DNA from 3 places in the Shewanella sp. 10N.261.52.F9 genome. Region 2 is predicted to be linked to each of the others. Evidence: predicted binding sites of a transcription regulator. Region 2 holds the regulator's gene; each other region holds the start of a gene.

Region 1 (3,255 bases), on a different contig from region 2:
GTGAACATTCATTTAGGTCGTGGTAACGCTAACAAACTATTAGCGCGCTTCCTATTTGATCACGGTGATGAACTTGCCATTGAGCTAACACAATTTATTGGTGGCTCACTGCGTAATGCGATTCCACGTGAAGCGGCTATCAGCTTTATGATCCCGCCAGAGAACCTAACACTACTGCAGACTCGTATCAGTGAGTTCCAAGCACTAGTGCGCGAAGAACTGGCAATTGCCGATCCAGGTACCCTACTCACGCTTGAAGAAATTCCAGCCGAAAAGCAAGTGATGAGCGAAGATTGTCAGCAGATCTTAGTTGACCTGCTAAACGCTTGCCCTAACGGCGTTATCCGTATGAGCGATGAAGTTGCAGGCGTGACCGAAACCTCGCTTAACCTTGGTGTGATCAGCACTGAGAACGACAGCGTACAAATTCTTTGCCTTATCCGCTCATTAATTGATTCTGGCCGCAGCGAAGTTGAAGGGGTATTAACCTCACTTGCCAACCTAGCTGGTGCAAATGTTGAGTTCAGCGGTGCATACCCAGGTTGGAAGCCAGACAACAGCTCACCCGTTATGGCAAGCGTACGTGAAACTTACGAAGCGATTTACAACAAAGAGCCGACTATCATGGTGATCCATGCAGGCCTTGAGTGTGGTCTATTTAAGAAACCTTATCCAGAGATGGATATGGTCTCAATTGGCCCGACTATTCGTTACCCACACAGCCCAGACGAAAAAGTTAATATCACTACAGTAGGTCTGTATTGGAAGCTGTTGCTAGCAGTACTAGAACGCACTCCAGCTAAAGACTAATTAACCGCAATTAGTTTTAAAGCACGAACAACAAAGGCTACTTAGCTATTGATTAGCAGTAAGTAGCCTTTGTTATTTATCAAGAGAAATTAAAGGTTAAAAACCTAAATCCATTTGGCTAGTGTCGCCACTTTCGCTCTCTACTATGGTTGTATTAGGTACCAAACCTACTGATACCCCAAGCAAACGAATACCGCGTTCATGTTGTCGCTCCATCGCTTGTTCAAGTAGCTGATAAAACAAGTTTACCGAGATCTCGTCGCTACGATGCTCAATCGTAGTTTGCTTAAAGTCTTCAAACTTAAGCTTAACCACCTGTTTATGGATAACTCTGTCTTTGGCACTACGGCTAACACGTGCCCCTAGCTCTTGAATAAGTTGCGGCATCACTGCACGGCACTGCTCAAGAGTATGAATATCTTTTGCTAAAGTGGTTTCTACACCCACTGATTTACGTTCACGATTAGGTGAAATGCCACGCTTATCTATACCTTTTGCTCTCTCTATCAATACCGCGCCAAACTTACCAAAACGTTCAATTAACTGGCCTTCAGGAAAGGCTTGAATATCGCAGCAAGTGTGTAATCCAAGATCTGCCAACTTTTTTGCAGTAACCTTACCCACTCCGGGAATTTTTATTAATGGCAAGGTTTTCACAAACTCATCAATCATCTCTGGCCGGATCACATATTGTCCATTGGGTTTATTTAAGTCAGACGCTATCTTGGCAAGAAACTTAACTGGCGCTATGCCTGCCGATGCGGTTAAACCCGTCTCGGCTAATATGTCTGCACGAATCGCTTCTGCAATTAATGTCGCTGAACCTTTACAGTGTGGACTATCAGTAACATCCAAATAAGCCTCATCTAAAGACAAGGGTTCTATTAAATCTGTATAGCGCTCAAATACAGCACGAATTTGACTGGAAACCTCTTTATAGACTTGCATTCGTCCAGGAACCAAGATTAAGTCTGGGCATAACTTTAAGGCATATCCGGATGCCATAGCCGATCGCACACCAAATTGACGTGCTTCATAATTACAGGTGCTGATCACCCCGCGGCGATCACTGCGGCCACCAACTGCAATTGGTTTCCCTCGTAACTCAGGAAAGTCGCGCATTTCCACTGCGGCGTAAAAGCAATCCATGTCGACGTGAATGATTTTTTGCAAGCCAATATCCTCCGCCAAGAATATTACTGTATATAAAAACAGTATTCAATAAAAAGCGCACCACAGCGTTTGTCGAAGATCAATTCGGAGCTAATAATCGAACATTTCCATATTGCCTATAGCCGATTTAATAACCTTATATTTTTAATAATCTAAGCAATAAAAAAGGAAGCCATTGGCTTCCTTTTTAGTCTATTTAAAATCCATTTAGATCTTAAACTGTTTAATATTCTGGCCTAATGACTCGCTGACCTGAGCAAACTCATCAAAGTTATGTGATAAAGCTTCACTCGCTGCCAGTGATTCGTCAGATAGTGTACGTACATTCTCAATATTACAGGCAACCTCTTCAGCAACAACGGCTTGCTGACCCACGCCAGCGGAGATCTCGATAGTCTGCTGCTGAATAGCTTCAATTGCATTAGTAATACTATCTAAAGCAACTTCTACTTTAACGGTAAGGTCTTGACCAATATTCGCTTGCTCTACTCCCGCCTCCATCACTTGCTCAGCCTCATTGGCATTTTGCTGCAGTGTTTGAATAATCTCTTGAATATTAGCGGTTGAATCTTGAGTGCGTGATGCAAGAGTTCTCACTTCATCTGCCACCACTGCAAAACCACGGCCTTGTTCACCCGCCCTCGCCGCTTCAATTGCAGCATTAAGTGCCAGTAAATTCGTTTGCTCAGCAATGCCTCGAATAACATTGAGCACTTCACCAATTTGCTCTGAACGAGTACGCAGTTGTTTGACGACTTTAGCAGCTTCAATCACTTGTACAGATAATGACTGCATACCTTGCGTCGCCTGCGCTACAATTACGCTGCCCTCACTCGACTGCTCTTGTGCTTTGTCAGCAAATTCACTGGCACGTTGCGCACTGGCAGCCATCTCTTGGCTAGTGTGCGCCATTTCTGTTGCTGCGGTCGCAACCGATGCAATCTCTTGCTTTTGCTGACTCACTGACTCCAATGCCCGATCACTAACATCTGAGGCAGCTGCAACACCTTGCTCAACTTGCAGAGTGAGTTCGCGGGTTTCTTGCAGCATGCCCTGCACTTTAGCCGCAAACTGATTAAAGGCATCACCTAGCTTACCTAATTCATCTTCACGATTGATATCGATACGCTTTGCAAGGTCGCTGTCACCTTGTGCAATATCTTCCATCGCGAGGAGTAGATTATTAATCTGCTTTCTAAATGGCAGCAGTGTTGCCCATACAGTAATACCAACTAAAGCCATAATTAGAATAGATAACAAAATCGAACTAAC
Region 2 (3,255 bases):
CCATTAACCTCCAAGTCCTCATAAGGGCTTGGTAATCCGAGTTTGGCAGTCATTTCACTCAAAGCCGCAATATCACTAACGGACTCCGTTTTCATGACATAGGCGAGTGGCTTACTCGGATCAAGATTGAGATCGTCAAATGGATCGTGAGGCACAACAACAGTGTGCACCAATTTGCGCTGCAACCAGCGTAAAGATTTAAACCAAAGAGAGTCTTGTTTGGACATGTTTATATGCAATGTTAGTCGCTTCTAATAAGGCGCTAGAATACCAGATATTGAAACGCTTTGCGCGATTGTATTGTTTATACACATAATCCGACTTGTATATTTATAGAACAAAGACTTACAAACAAAAAATGTAAAAACTGCTGATAACACCCAATTAAATTACGTTCATGCTTATTTCATCTTGTTGACCGTCCACTGTGCCATTAATGTCATAGAATCCTTTTGTGGGATCCAGTTGGAAATGAAACTACCTCTAATGTTAAATCAATAGTTTAACGACTAAAATCCGCATAACTACATTGTTTCTTACCGAGATAACATGAAATTATCCGCAGCAATCCGGAGACAATGAAACTGATCTATTCAACCAATTAAGGACGCTAACCAGCATCAAACGGCTGTTAAGCCAATTACCGAGTACCTCTCTAGTGGATATCGGATGAGATAGAAGTTATCAATTTCATATCGCTGGATTTATTTCATTTGAAACTGGATCCCACACCTAGAAAAAAGTTATATCTGGTTATTACTTGCACTCATAAAATTACTGTATATACTGACAGGTACTGTATAGAAAGACAGGGTTAATAATGAGACCACTAACACCACGCCAAGCAGAAATTTTAGAGCTAATTAAACGTAATATTGCTGATACAGGCATGCCACCTACCCGTGCCGAGATAGCTCGACGTTTAGGTTTTAAATCTGCCAATGCTGCCGAAGAGCATTTAAAAGCGCTAGCCAAAAAGGGCTGCATTGAAATTATGCCGGGCACTTCGCGTGGTATTAAATTAACCCAAGAAAGCACTGAAGAAACCGATTTAGGTTTACCACTTATCGGCCAAGTGGCCGCGGGTGAACCTATTCTGGCTCAAGAACATGTTGAACAACATTATCAAGTTGACCCAGCAATGTTCCGTCCTGCTGCAGACTTCTTACTGCGAGTTCGCGGTGACAGCATGAAGAATATCGGTATTCTCGAAGGTGATCTGTTAGCTGTGCATAAGATAGAGCAGGCTCGAAATGGTCAGGTTGTTGTAGCACGAGTCGAAGACGATGTTACCGTTAAGCGTTTTGAGAAAAAGGGCAATAAAGTTTTCTTACACGCTGAAAACGAAGACTACTCACCAATTGAAGTGGATCTAGCAAACCAAAGTTTAAGCATTGAAGGTTTAGCTGTTGGTGTGATCCGCAATGGAGACTGGCAATGAATAAACTAATGGGAACAAGCCCGCGCCACCCAGGTCTTTGGCAAGATATGCCATCGACCACATTGGCAAACAATCCTATCAACGACATCACGACTATGGTTACCCAAACCCAAGGCCGTGATGAACTGAAACAGATTAGTGCACAGCTTTCGCAGCTAAGCCAACAGGGTCGCTGGATTGTACTCATTAGCCCGCCAAATATTGGTTATAAACAAATGTTAGCCGCAGCGGGTGTGCGTATGGACAGAATTTTATTAGTCCACGCAAAAGATGAAGTTGAAACCTTATGGGCAATGGAAAAGGCGTTAACTAGCGGCACTTCTAGTGCAGTGATTACTTGGACATCCTCACTTGATGCTCGCGATAGCAGACGATTACAAATTGTGGCAAAAAGTGCTCGTGCAGCAGGCATTATTATCGAGAACACTCTCGATAATAATACTGAAAATGTAAATGGTCACTTACCAAGTAGCGCAATTAACATACAGGATAATGCTTTTTCACAAGCTTCTCTGTTTGGTGGCATCCATTAATAAATTTTGTTGCTAACCTTGCTAATCTATTCTTTCTAGTAAAGAAATACAGTAATAAAAAAGCTCTCATATGAGAGCTTTTTTATTTCCGTTATTCGGTAAATCAATCGAAAAGTGATCTTGATCAATATTTAAACACCAAGTAGTGTAGGAAGTGATAACAACGATATTTTGTTATATCCGAACGATTTAGTCGTCGGTCTTTAGTTTGATAACAAACAAATTATGATTCAAATTGAGACTGAAATCGGCCTGATATATTTCAGCCGTAGGTGCCAATGTGGTGATACAAAGCAGTAGTAAATACTGAATATACAATAGTCGCTGTCGTAATTAAGTTAGTACGACAAGTTTGACAAAACCACTCGCGCACTTTGAAGTCATCGTTGCTTTTTTGGGAACTGAAGAGTTTACATAGAGCAGAGACTTACTGTGTGACTCTTCTTTGTCTTGTTGACAGAGGAGAAGTCTAGTGAAGCAATTGTTGTATAGTGTGCTAGCGCTACTATTTACGCCCGCGCTTGTTGCATCAGAAATGCCACTTAATATGACAAAAGGTGTTACGGATATCAGTGGTCAGGTCTACAGCCTCCACATGATAATTCTCTACATCTGTTGTGCTATTGGTATCGTGGTATTTGGCGTAATGATTTATGCCATGATCAACCACCGCAAATCTAAAGGCGCTGTTGCCGCCAATTTTCACGAAAGCACTAAAGTCGAGATCTTATGGACTGTTGTGCCTTTCATTATTCTTATCGGTATGGCCATTCCGGCAACCAAAACACTGATTGCTATGGAAGATCCCAGTAACGCCGATCTCACCATTAAAGTGACGGGTTCCCAATGGAAGTGGCATTACAGCTACTTCGATAAAGACATATCATTTTTCAGTTTACTTTCGACTCCGAGGGACCAAATTGAAGGCAATGCAACTAAAGGCGAAAACTACTTACTGGAAGTTGATAAGCCATTAGTGCTGCCTATTAACCGTAAAGTGCGCTTTTTAATGACTTCTGAAGACGTTATTCACTCTTGGTGGGTACCCGCTTTTGCCGTTAAAAAAGATGCTAATCCCGGTTTTATTAATGAAGCATGGACCAAGATTGATAAACCTGGGATCTACCGTGGTCAATGTGCTGAGCTATGCGGTAAAGACCACGGTTTTATGCCCATTGTGGTTGAAGCCTTATCAGAAAAAGACTTTGACGCTTGGCTAATCGCCCAACAGCAAGAAGCGAGTAACGCTGAAGCTGCAGCCCAAGCCGCCTTGTCGCAAAC
Region 3 (3,255 bases), on a different contig from region 2:
AATCGTTAGTCAATTCTCGTGCTGCAGATTTATAACCTTCGTTATAAAACGGGGCTCTGTCATTCATCCAGCCAATGTCTGCGTTTGTTTCATCTTTTGCAATTCCAGCAAATAACTTTGTCAATTTATACTCCATAGATGTAAAGCAAATAACGCCCAATTAACGGGCAAAAAATTGTTGGCTAAAATTAGCGACGAAGGAGCAAAAGCCAACTATTTTTTGTCCCTGTTTAATTACTTGTTAGATTTATTTTCAGTATCAGGTTCTGTGACAATATTTCTAATTTTTTTGCTAATTTCTTCACTTTCAGAGTCGAGAGACATATTTTCCAATACTTTTTGAAATAAGTTTGTGTACATCTGCTTAACCTGCCAATCAGGTATCCCTGCATTAGTCTTCTGTTCTTCAATAAACTCCATAGCGTTAACTATAGAGGGATCTATTTGTTTTCTTCGTAAATATGCAGGTAGGTTCATTGAAAAAACTCCTAGTCCCATCAGATGCCATATTTTAATCGCTGAAATACTTATAAATTCAATTGTTTTAAGAGCGGGGCTGAATAACCCTATTAAACCATCTAAAATAACACCAATAAAAACCCCAATACTAGTACCTCGAGGATTTGAAACAAATAAGATATTAAGTGCCTTTCTAATAAATATTGTTAGGTCGTCTTCGTTCATATTTTAACTCCGTCTGTAATATGATCTTTGCTTTCTTCTTTTTTTAATTCAGGATTTGGTATTATTTTTTTAAGCCCGCCTGAATCATTAAAGTCACTTTTATTTGCGTGAGCTGTAATAAAATTAATTATTTCTCTTCCTTCAAATGAGTTAGTTCCATACAAGCCTTGCTTCACTCTGTACTCGATTAACTTATGGTCTATATGCATCCCTAGCATCCCTATTCCTACAACTGAAAATACAAAACCATTCAGTTCAAGCTCGAAAAATAAAGAAAGGCCTAGATTTAAAATAAAAGTTATAACTAAGAAAAACTGAGCTTTAGATGAGTTTTTTAATTTTTCACCTAACATAAGGCCAACAATTGTTTTTGATTTCTTTGACTCTTCAGATGCCTTTACAATTTCTTCTGATATCATACTAATGGAAGAGAGTAGACTTGAATTTACTTTTAAAGCGACCGTTCTATATATCCACTTTTTTGGTATGGTACCAAGTATGATTGCATCAATTGTTCTTAAATATGCTTTTACATAATTCAGTGAACTACTTGGCTTTAGTAACTCTAAAAGAGCTTTATGAATATTACTATTTTTAAGTAGATCATATCCTTTAGCTGCTATTACTGCGACAAAAATGCTTATTCCAGCGGAAGACCACCACTCATTTTTTAAAACTTCTGAAACAACTTCGACAATAGTTGACATAAACTCCCTCATAAATCTAACAGCTTATTATCCAGCGTCTCGGATAAATCCCTGCACTTTTTTAATTTACGTCAAAGTTAGCAACGTAACTCATTGATGTAAAGCAGTTAATCTTGCTGGTGTTAACAAATTTGAATTTACCTTCTCCGCAAAGTAATGCAGAACATTTATCGGGTCTCTTGTAAGATTAAAGCGGAAATCTAACTGCATGATAAGCAAGTGCTATTTCAGATGTTAAAAATTTATCGATGCAATTATTTTACTTTTTAGCATCGATAAATCTGTCTGATTCATCAAGCTCATTATACCTGTACAGGATTACAGTTATTTTAGTTTGCTATAGGAAGGTAGAATCGGAAGAATTGAGCTTAAAGAAAAAAGACAGGCATTACTTATGGTGTACGCAAAACCTTTCACATTAGCTTTTCTATAGTCAAAGCTTACATGTGCCATTTACCATTTAGATTCGTGAAAATAATATTGGGGCATAAGTGAGCCAGCGAAGATCTCGCTAACTCGAAAGTAGAAAGACATGGGCGAAAATTTATGCTGACTAATTTTGTGCAAAACGTCTTATACGCCCTATCTCGTGACGTTTAGCCTGAGAAGCTGCAAACTTTATTGTGACTATCAATGAAAAACCGCTACACTGTATAAATATACAGTTTACGTTGTTTTTGAATGAATATTATCCCAATTTCGGCCAGTGCAGGTATTACAGGCTTTGAATCTCCTGCTACCGACTATAGACAGCTTCCACTGAGCCTTGATGAGTTATTGATTGAGCACCCAAGCTCAACATTCATCGGACTCGCCAATGGTGACTCTATGGAAGGCGTTGGTATTTTTGATGGCGATATCTTGATTGTTGATAGGCATGTTGATGTGCGCAATCAAGATATTATCGTTGCTAACTACAATGGCGCATTTGTGTGCAAGATTATCGATAAAGTAAACCGACTGCTTTTGTCTGCCAACGAAGCGCACATGAGCACACCTATCCTTGAACACGATACCTTTAGTGTTGAAGGCGTGGTTATACGCTCAATACGCTGTCATCGTAAAAGCCCTATTCTTGAGAATGATTAATCATGTATGCGCTTGTCGATGCCAATTCTTTCTATTGCAGTGCTGAACAGGTTTTTAGGCCTGAATGGCGTAACCGCCCCATCATTGTGTTGAGTAACAACGATGGTTGTATTGTTGCAGCCAACAGATTGGCGAAAGAAGCGGGAATTAAAAAGTTCGGTCCTTACTTTGAAGCCAAAAGGCTGTGTGAGCAAAAAGGTATTATCGCGTTGTCTTCAAACTATGAGCTTTACGGCTCTTTATCTGCATCTATGATGGAGGTGATTGGCCGTTTTGCCCCACAGCAGCATATCTACAGTATTGATGAGTCTTTTTTATCGTTTAAGCACTGCTACCCCGCTATACCTTGCCTAACTGAGCACGCATTAAAACTTAGGCGAGCCGTTTGGAAAGAAACGAGGTTGCCTGTTTGTGTTGGAATTGGCGAGACACTTACTTTAGCCAAAGTCGCTAATCATGCTGCAAAAAAACTCCCTGGTTATAATGGCGTTTGCGCCATTACTAACAATGAGCAACGTTCAGCAATTTTAAAAACCATGAAAACCAATGATGTCTGGGGCGTTGGCGGCCGCATAGCTAAAAGGCTCGCTACAATGAACATTCACAATGCTTATGCCTTGTCACAAATGAAAGCCGGCATCGCCAGAAAGCAATTCAGTATTGAACTTGAACGAACGGTACGAGAGCTAAACGGCGAAGTGTGCAAGACTTGGGATGAAGCAAGAGCTGACAAGAAACAGATATTTTCAACTCGCAGTGTTGGCAACAGAGTGAC

Evidence for each region. The regulator LexA, encoded in region 2, represses DNA repair genes until DNA is damaged. The targets are predictions, from matches to a motif close to TACTGTATNNNNATACAGTA.
Region 1: a site for LexA is predicted at 2,008-2,027, ahead of dinB (DNA polymerase IV). Genes of this name have one in related genera too.
Region 3: a site for LexA is predicted at 2,039-2,058, ahead of AB4298_RS12740 (LexA family protein). Genes of this name have one in related genera too.

What each region holds. Positions count from the first base shown of each region.
Region 1 is NZ_JBFRNX010000023.1:373,825-377,079, forward strand. Features, by position in the region: gene AB4298_RS15965 (aminoacyl-histidine dipeptidase) at 1-810, shown strand, start outside; gene dinB (DNA polymerase IV) at 907-1,983, opposite strand; gene AB4298_RS15975 (methyl-accepting chemotaxis protein) at 2,191-3,255, opposite strand, start outside.
Region 2 is NZ_JBFRNX010000008.1:218,353-221,607, forward strand. Features, by position in the region: gene plsB (glycerol-3-phosphate 1-O-acyltransferase PlsB) at 1-227, opposite strand, end outside; gene lexA (transcriptional repressor LexA) at 821-1,441, shown strand; gene AB4298_RS06795 (cell division inhibitor SulA) at 1,438-1,974, shown strand; gene coxB (cytochrome c oxidase subunit II) at 2,447-3,255, shown strand, end outside.
Region 3 is NZ_JBFRNX010000017.1:99,631-102,885, forward strand. Features, by position in the region: gene AB4298_RS12725 (hypothetical protein) at 1-124, opposite strand, end outside; gene AB4298_RS12730 (hypothetical protein) at 235-684, opposite strand; gene AB4298_RS12735 (hypothetical protein) at 681-1,391, opposite strand; gene AB4298_RS12740 (LexA family protein) at 2,073-2,480, shown strand; gene AB4298_RS12745 (Y-family DNA polymerase) at 2,483-3,255, shown strand, end outside.